Regions from separate parts of the Gulosibacter massiliensis genome, predicted to be linked through region 1. Evidence: predicted binding sites of a transcription regulator. Region 1 holds the regulator's gene; the other holds the start of a gene.
What was found. The regulator HrcA, encoded in region 1, represses chaperone genes, less so after heat shock. The targets are predictions, from matches to a motif close to TTNGCACTCGNNNNNNNCGAGTGCNAA.
Positions count from the first base shown of each region.

Region 2: the regulator HrcA is predicted to act here: its motif matches at 1,688-1,714, upstream of groL (chaperonin GroEL).

Region 1 covers NZ_UYZX01000001.1:382,598-387,949, reverse strand. The annotation lists gene EJL01_RS01900 (tetratricopeptide repeat protein) at 1-339, shown strand, start outside; gene thyX (FAD-dependent thymidylate synthase) at 410-1,141, shown strand; gene hemW (radical SAM family heme chaperone HemW) at 1,131-2,345, shown strand; gene hrcA (heat-inducible transcriptional repressor HrcA) at 2,366-3,376, shown strand; gene dnaJ (molecular chaperone DnaJ) at 3,423-4,517, shown strand; gene EJL01_RS01875 (16S rRNA (uracil(1498)-N(3))-methyltransferase) at 4,517-5,248, shown strand; gene EJL01_RS01870 (histidine triad nucleotide-binding protein) at 5,267-5,352, shown strand, end outside.
Region 2 covers NZ_UYZX01000001.1:926,597-931,948, forward strand. The annotation lists gene groL (chaperonin GroEL) at 30-1,649, opposite strand; gene EJL01_RS04480 (cold-shock protein) at 1,760-1,972, opposite strand; gene EJL01_RS04485 (LytR C-terminal domain-containing protein) at 2,041-2,616, opposite strand; gene EJL01_RS04490 (DUF3263 domain-containing protein) at 2,646-2,933, opposite strand; gene msrB (peptide-methionine (R)-S-oxide reductase MsrB) at 3,046-3,450, shown strand; gene EJL01_RS04500 (YceI family protein) at 3,440-3,985, opposite strand; tRNA gene EJL01_RS04505 (tRNA-Thr) at 4,043-4,118, opposite strand; gene EJL01_RS04510 (SDR family NAD(P)-dependent oxidoreductase) at 4,164-4,916, opposite strand; gene EJL01_RS04515 (ABC transporter ATP-binding protein) at 5,001-5,352, shown strand, end outside.

The DNA.
Region 1 (5,352 bases):
ATCGGTATCGTCATGGGTTTTGCGCTCATCGTGTTTCCGGTCGTCGGCGTGCTGTTCGTCATCCGCGACCTCCGCTTCGTCCTGCAGTCGAACCGGCTCATCGAGCGCATGGCCGAGTCCGGCGAACTACCGGAGGACAACCTGCCGCGTCAAAACAGCGGACGCCCCGATCGTGCCGCAGCCGACGCCGAGTTCGAGTCGTGGAAGGACCGCGTCGAGGCGAACCCGGGCGACTGGCGAAACTGGGTGCTGCTCGGCCTTGCGTACCGGGCATCTGGCGACACGCCGCGAGCTCGCCAGGCGCTTCGTCGCGCGATCGCGCTCGAGCGCGGGGTCTAACTGCGCACTCGCCGGCTCAAGCCGTTTGAGTCGAGTCTGGGCCGCCTGCGACGCGGTTAGGATTGAACGTGTGAGTGGTGACATCGAATTCCGCAGCGACGTAACCGTCGAACTCGTCCGGGCCCAGGCCACCGACCGCGATGTGCTCTTCGCGGCCCGCGTTTCGACCGTGGGCGAGCAGAGCCTCGACTCCGCGACCGGCGACACCGCCGAGCTCGCAAAGCGCGACCGCGGTCTGATCAACTACCTGATGCGCGACCGTCACGGCACCCCGTTCGAGCACAACTCGCTCACGTTTTACGTGCAGGCGCCGCTCTTCGTTTTCCGTGAATTCCAGCGCCACCGCATGGCGAGCTACAACGAAGAGTCGGGCCGCTACCGCGAGCTGCGACCGGTGTTCTACGTACCGGACGCCGAGCGCAACCTCCGCCAGGAGGGTCGTCCCGGCAAGTACGAGTTCTTCCCCGGCAGCGCCGAACAGGTCGAGCTCGTGCAATCCGAGGTGCGCGGCCAGTCCGAGGCCGCTTACGCGAGCTACCAGCGGATGCTCGACGCCGGCGTCGCTCGCGAGGTCGCGCGCACCGTGCTCCCGCTGAATATCTACTCGTCGATGTACGTGACGATGAACGCCCGCTCGCTCATGAACTTCCTCTCGCTGCGGCGCAAGGCCGAGGGCTCGACGTTCCCGTCATTCCCGCAGCGCGAGATTGAGATGTGCGCCGAGAAAATGGAAGACCTCTGGTCGCAGCACATGCCCGTGACCGCCGAGGTGTTCCAGGCGAACGGTCGCGTTGCCCCCTAGCGCGCTGCCCGACGGCGCCCCGGTGCCGCAGGACGGCTCGCTGCCCGGGTCCGTCACGGAGGGCCTCGCGGGTCGGCAATTCGGGGCGTACGTGCACATCCCGTTTTGTCGCGTTCGCTGCGGCTATTGCGACTTCAACACCTACACAGCGACCGAGCTGCGGGGCGTGAGCCAGGCAAGCTACGCGGATGCGGTGGCGCAAGAGATCGCGCTCGCTCGGGCCGTGCTCGACCAGGTCGGGCATCGTGAGCCGCTCAGCACCGTGTTCTTTGGCGGCGGCACGCCGACGCTGCTACCTGCCGCCGACCTGGTGCGCACGCTCGGTTCGCTCCGCGACACCTTCGGCATCGTCGAGGGCGCCGAGGTTACGACCGAGGCGAATCCCGACTCGGTCGACGCCCACTATCTCTCGGCCCTGCGTGAGGGCGGCTTTACCCGCGTGAGTTTCGGGATGCAGTCGGCGGTGCCGCACGTGCTGCGCACGCTCGACCGTACGCACGACCCGCTCCGCGTGCCAGGGGTCGTCGCCGCGGCGAAGGCGGTCGACCTCGAAGCCTCCGTCGACCTGATCTACGGCACGCCGGGGGAGTCGCTCGACGACTGGCGTCGCTCGGTCGATGCCGCGCTCGAACTTCAACCGTCGCATATCTCGGCGTACGCGCTCATCGTTGAACCTGGCACGGCCCTCGCTCGGCAGATCCGTCGAGGCGAGGTCGCCGAGGTTGACGACGACCTGCAGGCCGAGATGTACGAGTATGCCGATGCCGCGTTCGCCGCGGCCGGCTTCCAGTGGTACGAGATTTCAAACTGGTCGCTCGATGGCGCGCATCCGTCGCGGCACAACCTCGCCTACTGGCACGACACCGACTGGTGGGGCTTCGGGCCGGGCGCCCACAGCCACGTCAACGGCACACGATTCTGGAACGTGAAGCACCCCGCGGCATACGCGCGGCGACTCGCGGAGGGCACTTCACCCGCCGCGGCTCGTGAGGTGCTCGACGACGAGCAGCGCTACGCCGAGCGCGTACTGCTGCGCTCGCGCCTGGTTGAGGGTTTGCCGCTCGAGGAGCTGCGGGATCGCCGCGCCGTCGCGGAACTCATCGCCGATGGCCTCATCGAGGGTGCCGACGCAATTCGCGGCACGCTGCGACTTACCGTTCGCGGTCGGCTGCTTGCCGACGTGGTTGCCCGAGCGCTCGCCTAAGCCGAAGTAAACTGGTCGCCATGGTGAGCGAACGCAGTCTAGAGGTGTTGCGCGCCATCATCGGCGACTATGTCGCCACGCACGAGCCTGTGGGGTCGAAGCGGTTGGTGGAGCGCTATCAATTTGGCGTGTCTGCGGCGACAATCCGCAACGATATGGCCGTCCTCGAGGAGGCCGAGCTCATCGCAGCGCCGCACACTTCGTCGGGGCGTGTGCCCACCGACAAGGGCTACCGCGTCTTCGTCGATCAGCTCGCCGACGTACGCCCGCTCACCACGGCGCAGCGGCGGGCCATCGAGCAGTTCATGGAGGGTTCGCTCGAGCCCGAGGAACTGCTCACCCGCTCGGTGCGCACGCTCGCGCAGCTCACCGGCACCGTGGCCATCGGCCACCTTCCCTCGCTCCTCGACGCGCACATCCATCGCATCGAGCTCGTCTCGCTGTCGGTGCGCCGCGTGCTGGTGGTGCTCATCACCGACACAGGCCGTGTCGAACAGCGCATCGTCGATCTCGAACGCGACACCGGCGACGAGGAATTTCTCGCGCTGCGCGACCTCGTCAATGAACGGCTCGTTGGCAAGCGGCTCGAAGACGCCGCGGCCGAGCTGCGCGAGCTGCATGACGGCGATGACTTCGGCGGTGTCGCCGACCGGGTGCTGCAATCGCTCGTGCAGCAGGTGTTCGCGAACCGCGACGACAAGCTGATCATCGCCGGCGCCGCCAACCTCGCACTGACGGAGCACGACTTCTCGTCGATCTTCCCCGTGCTCGAGGCGATCGAAGAGCAGGTAGTCTTGCTGCGACTCGTCGGGGAACTCGATCTCGACGAACGCGGCGTTGCAGTGTCGATCGGTCACGAGAACCTCAACTCGGCGCTTGAGGAGACGAGCATCCTCGCTACCGGCTATACCCCCGACGGTGAGGCCCGAGTGGGTATCCTCGGTCCGACGCGTATGGACTATCAGCGCAACATCGCCGCCGTTCGGGCGGTCGCGCGATACCTCTCGCGCAGCTTCGACACTCCGAGCTGACTACGGCTCCAACCACTTCATTTCATCCACTCAGGAGGCAGAGGTCTTGGCAGACCACTACGAGACACTCGGTGTGAGCCGCGAGGCAAGCCCAGAAGAGATCAAGAAGGCGTATCGCAAGCTGGCCCGTCAGCTGCACCCCGACGTCAACCCGTCGCCCGAGGCGGCCGAGAAGTTCAAGGACGTCACCGCTGCCTACGACACCCTCTCTGACCCGCAACGGCGGCAGCAGTACGACCTCGGCGATGCCGGCGGAGCTGGCGGCGGATTCGGATTCGGCGACATCTTCGACGCGTTCTTTGGTGGCCAGGGCTCGCGCCGCGGCCCGCGTTCGCGTGCCCAGCGGGGGCAGGATGCGCTCGTGCGCGTCGACCTCGACCTCGCCGATGTGATCTTTGGCACGCATCGCGACATCGAGATCGCGACCGCGGTGCGCTGCGAGACCTGCGAGGGCAGCTGCTGCGCGCCAGGCACGAGCCCGACCACGTGCTCGACCTGTGGTGGCGCGGGTGAGGTCACCCGCCAGGTGCGCTCAGTGCTCGGCCCGGTCGTCACCTCGAGCCCCTGCGGCGTCTGCCAGGGCTACGGCACCGTCATCGAGCACCCCTGCGACACGTGCCACGGCCAGGGCCGCGTGCGCGCGCAGGTCACCCTGCCCGTTGACATTCCCGCGGGCGTCGACACGGGCCTGCGCCTGCACCTTCCAGGTCAGGGCGAGGCGGGTGCCGCGGGCGGCGCCTATGGCGACATCTACCTCGAGATCCGCGTGCGCGAAGACGACACCTTCACGCGTGACGGAGACAACCTGCTCGCGGCCGTCGAGGTCTCGATGGTCGACGCGGTTTTCGGTACCTCGGCCACGTTGCCCGGCGTGGATGGCGACATCGAGCTCGAGATCCCGGCCGGCGCACAGTCTGGCGACGTGCTCACAGTGCGCGGTCGCGGTGTGACCCGCCTGCGCAGCCCCATGCGCGGCGACCTCGACGTGACCCTGCAGGTGCGCACGCCGACGAAACTCGATCACAAGCAGAAGGATCTGCTCAAGCAGTTTGCGGCCCGCGACAAGCACCCCCAGGCTCCCGGCCTGATCAAGGACCAGCCCGGACTGTTCTCGAAGCTGCGCGGGAAGTTCGGCCGCTAGTGGCACACGCCTACTTCGCCGCCGGTCTTGCCGCGGTTCGCTCCGGCGAACTGATCACGGTGAGCGGCGGCGAGGCGCGCCACGCCGTGGGCGTCGCGCGCCTGCGCGTCGGGGAACAACTCACCCTGCTCGACGGCGAGGGTGGCAGCGTCATCGCCGAGGCGAGCGAAGTCGGCGCAGCAGAGTTCACCGCGCGAGCGCTCGCCGACGCGACGGTCGAGCCTGCGCCGAGCCCCCGGATCCTGCTCGTTCAGGCCCTCGCGAAGGGCGGCCGTGACGAGATGGCGCTGCAGGCCTCGGTCGAGCTTGGCATTGACGGGGTGATTCCCTGGCAGGCGCAGCGCTCGGTGTCGACGTGGCGGGGCGACAAGGTCGTGAAGCAGCACGAGCGGTGGCAGACGATCGCTCGGGAGGCGAGCAAGCAGGCGGTGCGGGCGCGAGTGCCGCGGGTGGATGCGCCGGTCACCACGAAACAGCTCGCGCAACTCTCGGGCACACTTCGGCTCGTGGTGCTCGACCCGATCGCCACTGCGCCATTGAGCGAGCTCGAGCCGGATGCGCGGGATCTCGCGCTGGTGGTGGGCCCCGAGGGCGGCATCGACGAACGTGAGTTCGGGCTGCTCACCGAGGCGGGCGCTGAGCGCCGACGGCTCGGTGCAAATGTGTTGCGCACCTCGACCGCGGGCCCAGCGGCACTTGCGGCGATGTTCACCAAGCTCGGGCGCTGGTAGGCGACTAGACTCACCCGCATGGCCGAGAGCATTTTCACCCGGATCATCAATCGCGAGATTCCCGCCGAGATCGTTGCTGAAGACGATCGCGTCATCGCGTTCAC
Region 2 (5,352 bases), 540 kb from region 1:
GCCTTCGCGGTATCAGTTGGTGCCAGGGACTAGAAGTCCATGCCACCCGTGGGGTCACCAGCAGCAGCGGCGCCAGCCGGCTGCGGCTTGTCGGCGACAACAGCCTCGGTGGTGAGGAACAGGCCGGCGATCGACGCAGCGTTCTGCAGCGCCGAGCGGGTCACCTTCACCGGGTCGAGGATGCCCTCGGCGATCATGTCGACGTACTCACCCGTCGCAGCGTTGAGGCCGTGACCGGTCTCGAGGCCGCGGACCTTCTCGGCCACAACTCCCGGCTCGAGGCCAGCGTTGAGGGCGATCTGCTTGAGCGCGGCGTCAAGGCTCGACTTGACGATCGCGGCACCGGTCGCCTCGTCAGCAACGAGGTCGAGGGCGTCGATGGCCGAGCCCGACTGGGTCAGCGCAACGCCACCACCAGCGACGATGCCCTCTTCAACCGCAGCCTTCGCGTTGCGGACAGCGTCCTCAATGCGGTGCTTGCGCTCCTTGAGCTCGACCTCGGTGGCCGCGCCCGACTTGATGACGGCAACGCCACCGGCAAGCTTGGCGAGGCGCTCCTGAAGCTTCTCGCGGTCGTAGTCGGAGTCGGTGTTCTGGATCTCCTGCTTGATCTGCGCGACGCGACCCTCGATCTGCGCGGCTTCGCCAGCGCCCTCAACGATGGTGGTCTCATCCTTCGAGATGATGACCTTGCGTGCGCGACCGAGCATGTCGAGGTTCGTGTTCTCGAGCTTGAGGCCGACCTCTTCCGAGATGACCTGGCCGCCGGTGAGGATCGCGATGTCCTGGAGCATCGCCTTGCGACGGTCGCCGAAGCCGGGAGCCTTGACGGCGACCGACTTGAAGATGCCGCGGATCTTGTTGAGCACGAGGGTCGCGAGTGCTTCGCCCTCGACGTCCTCGGCGATGATGAGGAGCTGTTTGCCAGCCTGCATCACTTTGTCAACGACGGGAAGGAGGTCCTTCACGTTCGAGATCTTGCTGTTGACGATGAGGATGTACGGGTCTTCGAACACCGCTTCCTGGCGGTCGGTGTCGGTGACGAAGTACTGCGACAGGTAGCCCTTGTCGAAGCGCATACCCTCGGTGAGCTCCAGGGTGGTCTCGAAGGTGTTCGACTCTTCGACGGTCACGACGCCTTCGCGGCCGACCTTGTCGATCGCCTCGGCGATGAGCTGACCAATGTGCGGGTCAGCGGCCGAGATCGACGCGGTCGCGGCGATGTGTCCCTTGCTCGAGACCTCGACGGCCGAGTTGAGCAGGTGCTCGACGACGGCGGCGACGGCCTTGTCAATGCCACGGCGGACCGAAATGGGGTCGGCGCCGGCAGCAACATTGCGCAGGCCTTCCTTCACGAGGGCCTGGGCGAGCACGGTTGCGGTGGTCGTACCGTCACCGGCGACGTCATCAGTCTTCTTCGCGACCTCCTTGACGAGCTCCGCACCGATCTTCTCGTACGGGTCCTCAAGCTCGATTTCCTTTGCGATCGAGACACCATCGTTCGTGATGGTGGGGGCGCCCCACTTCTTCTCGAGCACAACGTTGCGGCCGCGCGGGCCGAGGGTCACCTTGACGGTGTCAGCGAGCGTGTTCAGGCCACGCTCGAGACCGCGACGAGCCTCTTCATCAAAGGCGATCATCTTCGACATAAATGTGTCGTCCTTTCAGGACCTGAGTGGTCTTCGGATTAGCACTCAGTGTCGTGGAGTGCTAATACCAATGTTGGCACTCCCACCCTGAGAGTGCAAGGAGAGTCCGCCTAGAGCGAGCGCACATGCTCGGCCTGCGGCCCCTTGTCACCCTGCGTCACCTCAAACTCGACCGCCTGGTTCTCCTGCAGAGTGCGGAAACCATTCATGTCGATCGAGCGATAGTGCACGAAAACTTCCTGTGCGGGGGTGGTGTCACCATCAACGGTGATGAACCCAAAACCCTTTTCTGCGTCGAACCATTTCACGATGCCGGTAGCCATAGCGGCACCCTAGGTGGCAAGCGCAACCGGCACGTGAAATTCGCGTGACGGGAAGGGCAACGAGGCCGTTATAGCAGCGCGTCGGCTGCGTCTGCGCCAAGAATCACGACGAGCGTGCCCTCAGCGGCGATATTCGGGTCGACCGAGATCTCGCCGAAGCCGAGCGTCTCCTGCGCGCCCAGCGCCGCGCCGCGCTGGTCTTCGCTCGCGACGACAATGCTCGTAGTCTGGTAGTCGAAGCTGTCGGCGTCGGCGACCGTGCCGACGGTCCAGCCGCCGCTCGTCATGGCCTCCGAGCCCGCGGTCGCGAGGCCGGGCGTGCCGATGCCGTTGAGCACCGTGACGCTGAGCGATGCATCCACCGTCGCGGTGGGGCCCGTCTCGGTCGGCGTCGGGGTCGCTTCGGCGGTGCTCGACTCGGTCGGCGACGTCGTCTCTTCTTGCCCGCCCATGTCGGCGGTGAACTGCACCTGGTTGTCAATCGCCCACATCACGCCGACGCCGATGCCGACGAGCAGCACGAACGCGATGATCGCCACGATCCACGACATGAACTTCGACGCCCAGGTTCGCGGTGCGCGGTGTGCCCCGCGGCGCTTGAGCGTGCGGGGGAAGTCGTCGAAGCGATCCTTGGGGTACTTCACGTGTGCTGAATCTTCCTGCAGGGGTGGGGCTAGTTGCGGCCGTCGACCGTGCCGAATCGGTGCGCTCGACGTGCCTCGCGCATCCGCCGGAGCCGGTGCACAAGCATCGGATACGCGACGAGCGCCGAGGGCGACTCAATGAGCGTACCGAGAATCTGATAATAGCGAGCCGTGGAATAGCCGAACTGGGCGCGAATCGCGTCCTCTTTCGCCCGTCCATGGCAAGGATGCTCCGCCTCGAACTCGAGCAGGGCTCGGTCTTCGTCGTGGAGTGGCGGCGGGCTCGACTGGCGCAGCGCGCCTGCGGCTTCGGGCATATTCGCCTCCTCAGTGGTGTTGAACTAAAAGCGGAATGCTCGCCCCGAGCCTACGCGCGCTCGGGCGCTTTGCCCTCGCGGCGCGCGTACACTTGCCTATCCAGGAGGTCCCATGTCGTACGAAGTTGAACGCACTGACGCACAGTGGCGCGAGGTGCTCAACCCGCAGGAATTCCAGGTGCTGCGACAGGCCGGCACCGAGCGGGCATTCACCGGTGCGCTGCTCAACGAGGAACGTCCGGGTACCTACACGTGTCGCGCCTGCGGCAACGAGCTCTTCAACGCGACGACGAAGTTCGACGCGGGGTGCGGCTGGCCCAGCTTCTGGGAGCCGCTGCGTGAGGGCGCCGTGGAGTATCTCGAAGACAACACGCTCGGCATGCGCCGCGTCGAGGTTCGCTGCGCGAAGTGCGGTTCGCACCTCGGGCACGTGTTCCCCGACGGTTACGGCACCCCCACGGGCGACCGGTTCTGCATGAACTCGGTCAGCCTGGAGTTCGTGCCCGCTACTGCTTAACGAGCGAGAGCTCGAACTCGAGCGTGATCTTGTCGCTGACGAGCACGCCGCCCGAGTCGAGCGGGGTGTTCCAGCGGACGTCCCAGTCGCGGCGGTCAATGCGTCGCGAGCCTTCGAGGCCCGCGCGCGTTGCGCCCATCGGGTCGTGCTCGACGCCCATGAGCTCGAGCGGGATCGACGTCTGACGGGTAATGCCGCGGATCGTCAGGTCGCCCGTGATGATGAACTGATTGTCGCCGATCTCGTCAATCGAGCTCGAGACGAACGTGATCTGCGGGAACTCGCCGACGTTGAGGAAGTCAGGGCTGCGCAGGTGATCGTCGCGCTCCGGCTGGCGAGTGTCAATGCTCGCGGCCTCGATCGTGACCTGCACGCTCGACTCGCCAAGGTTCTCGGCGTTGATGCTGGCCTGGCCCTGCACGTTGTTGAACGCGCCGCGAACGCGCGACACCATGGCGTGGCGGGTCGAGAACCCGACGCGGGAGTGGGCGTTGTCGATCTGCCAAGTACCGGCAAGCTGCGGATCAATTGCCATGTGCTGGCTCCTTTACTGGGTGCGGTGGTAGCGACTCACCTTAACCCTGCGAAGTCGTGGAGCCGCCTATCGGGTTCGAACCGATGACCTTCTGTTTACAAGACAGATGCTCTACCAGCTGAGCTAAGGCGGCAACAGCATCCCATACTACGGGGTGATGGGATGCTGCGGTAACGAGCTAGATGGCCGTGTAGCCGCCGTCAATGAGGTAGTAGCCACCGGTCACGAACGAGGCGTCCTCGCTGAGCAGGAAGCGCACCACCTTGGCGACCTCCTCGGGCTCACCGAGGCGACCGAGCGGGTGCTTGGCGGCGAGCGCGTTGTACATCTCGTCGGGCATCTGCTTGAGCAGGGGCGTGTTGATGTAGGCAGGGCCGACCGAGTTGATGCGCAGGCCCTGCGCGCCGTACTCGGCGGCGGCGTTCTTCGTGAGCCCGACAACGCCGTGCTTCGCGGCGGTGTAAGCGCCGTTGCCGAGGGCCGCGACGGTCCCGTGAATCGAGGCCATGTTGACGATGGCGCTCTCGGCGGCGCCGGCCTCGAGCATGGCGGGGATCTGGAAGCGCATGCCGTAGAGCACGCCGTTGAGGTTGATGTCGATGACGCGGTCCCAGTCGTCGAGGTCGACCTGACCGGCGGGGGCATTCGCGCCGCCGATGCCCGCGTTGTTCACGGCGTAGTTGAGTTTGCCGTAGGTCTCGATCGCGAACGCGACCGACTTCTCGCTGTCTTCCTTCACCGCGGTGTTCGCGACGAAGGCAGCGGCGGTTCCCCCGGCGCCGGTGATCTCCTCAACGACGCGGTTCGCGCCGTCCTCGTTGATGTCGGAAACGACGACCTTGACGCCCTGCGCGGCGAGCTCCTTCGCGATGGCTTCGCCGATGCCTGAGCCGGCTCCGGTGACCAATGCGACGCGACCTGCAAATGACATGAATATGACCCCTTTTGTTCTCGATGGGAGGTCTGCTCATCGTGGCACCGCGCGCTGAACGACACCCGACTACGATTGCTCGGTATGGCCGCAGTTACCTTCGCGAGTGTCTCGCGCCGCTTCCCCGGCGCCACCCGAAACGCCGTTGACGATCTCAGCATCGAGATTGCCGACGGCGAGTTCTTGGTGTTGGTGGGTCCCTCGGGCTGTGGCAAGACGACGACGCTCCGGATGCTCGCGGGTCTCGACCCGGTCGACGACGGCCGCATTCTCATCGGCGACGACGAGGTGACAAACGTCGCGCCGAAGGATCGCGACATCGCGATGGTTTTCCAGAACTACGCGCTCTACCCGCACCTCACGGTCGAGCAGAACATGGGCTTCGGCCTCAAGACGCGCGGCGTCTCGAAGGCCGAGCGCAACGAGAAGGTGCGCG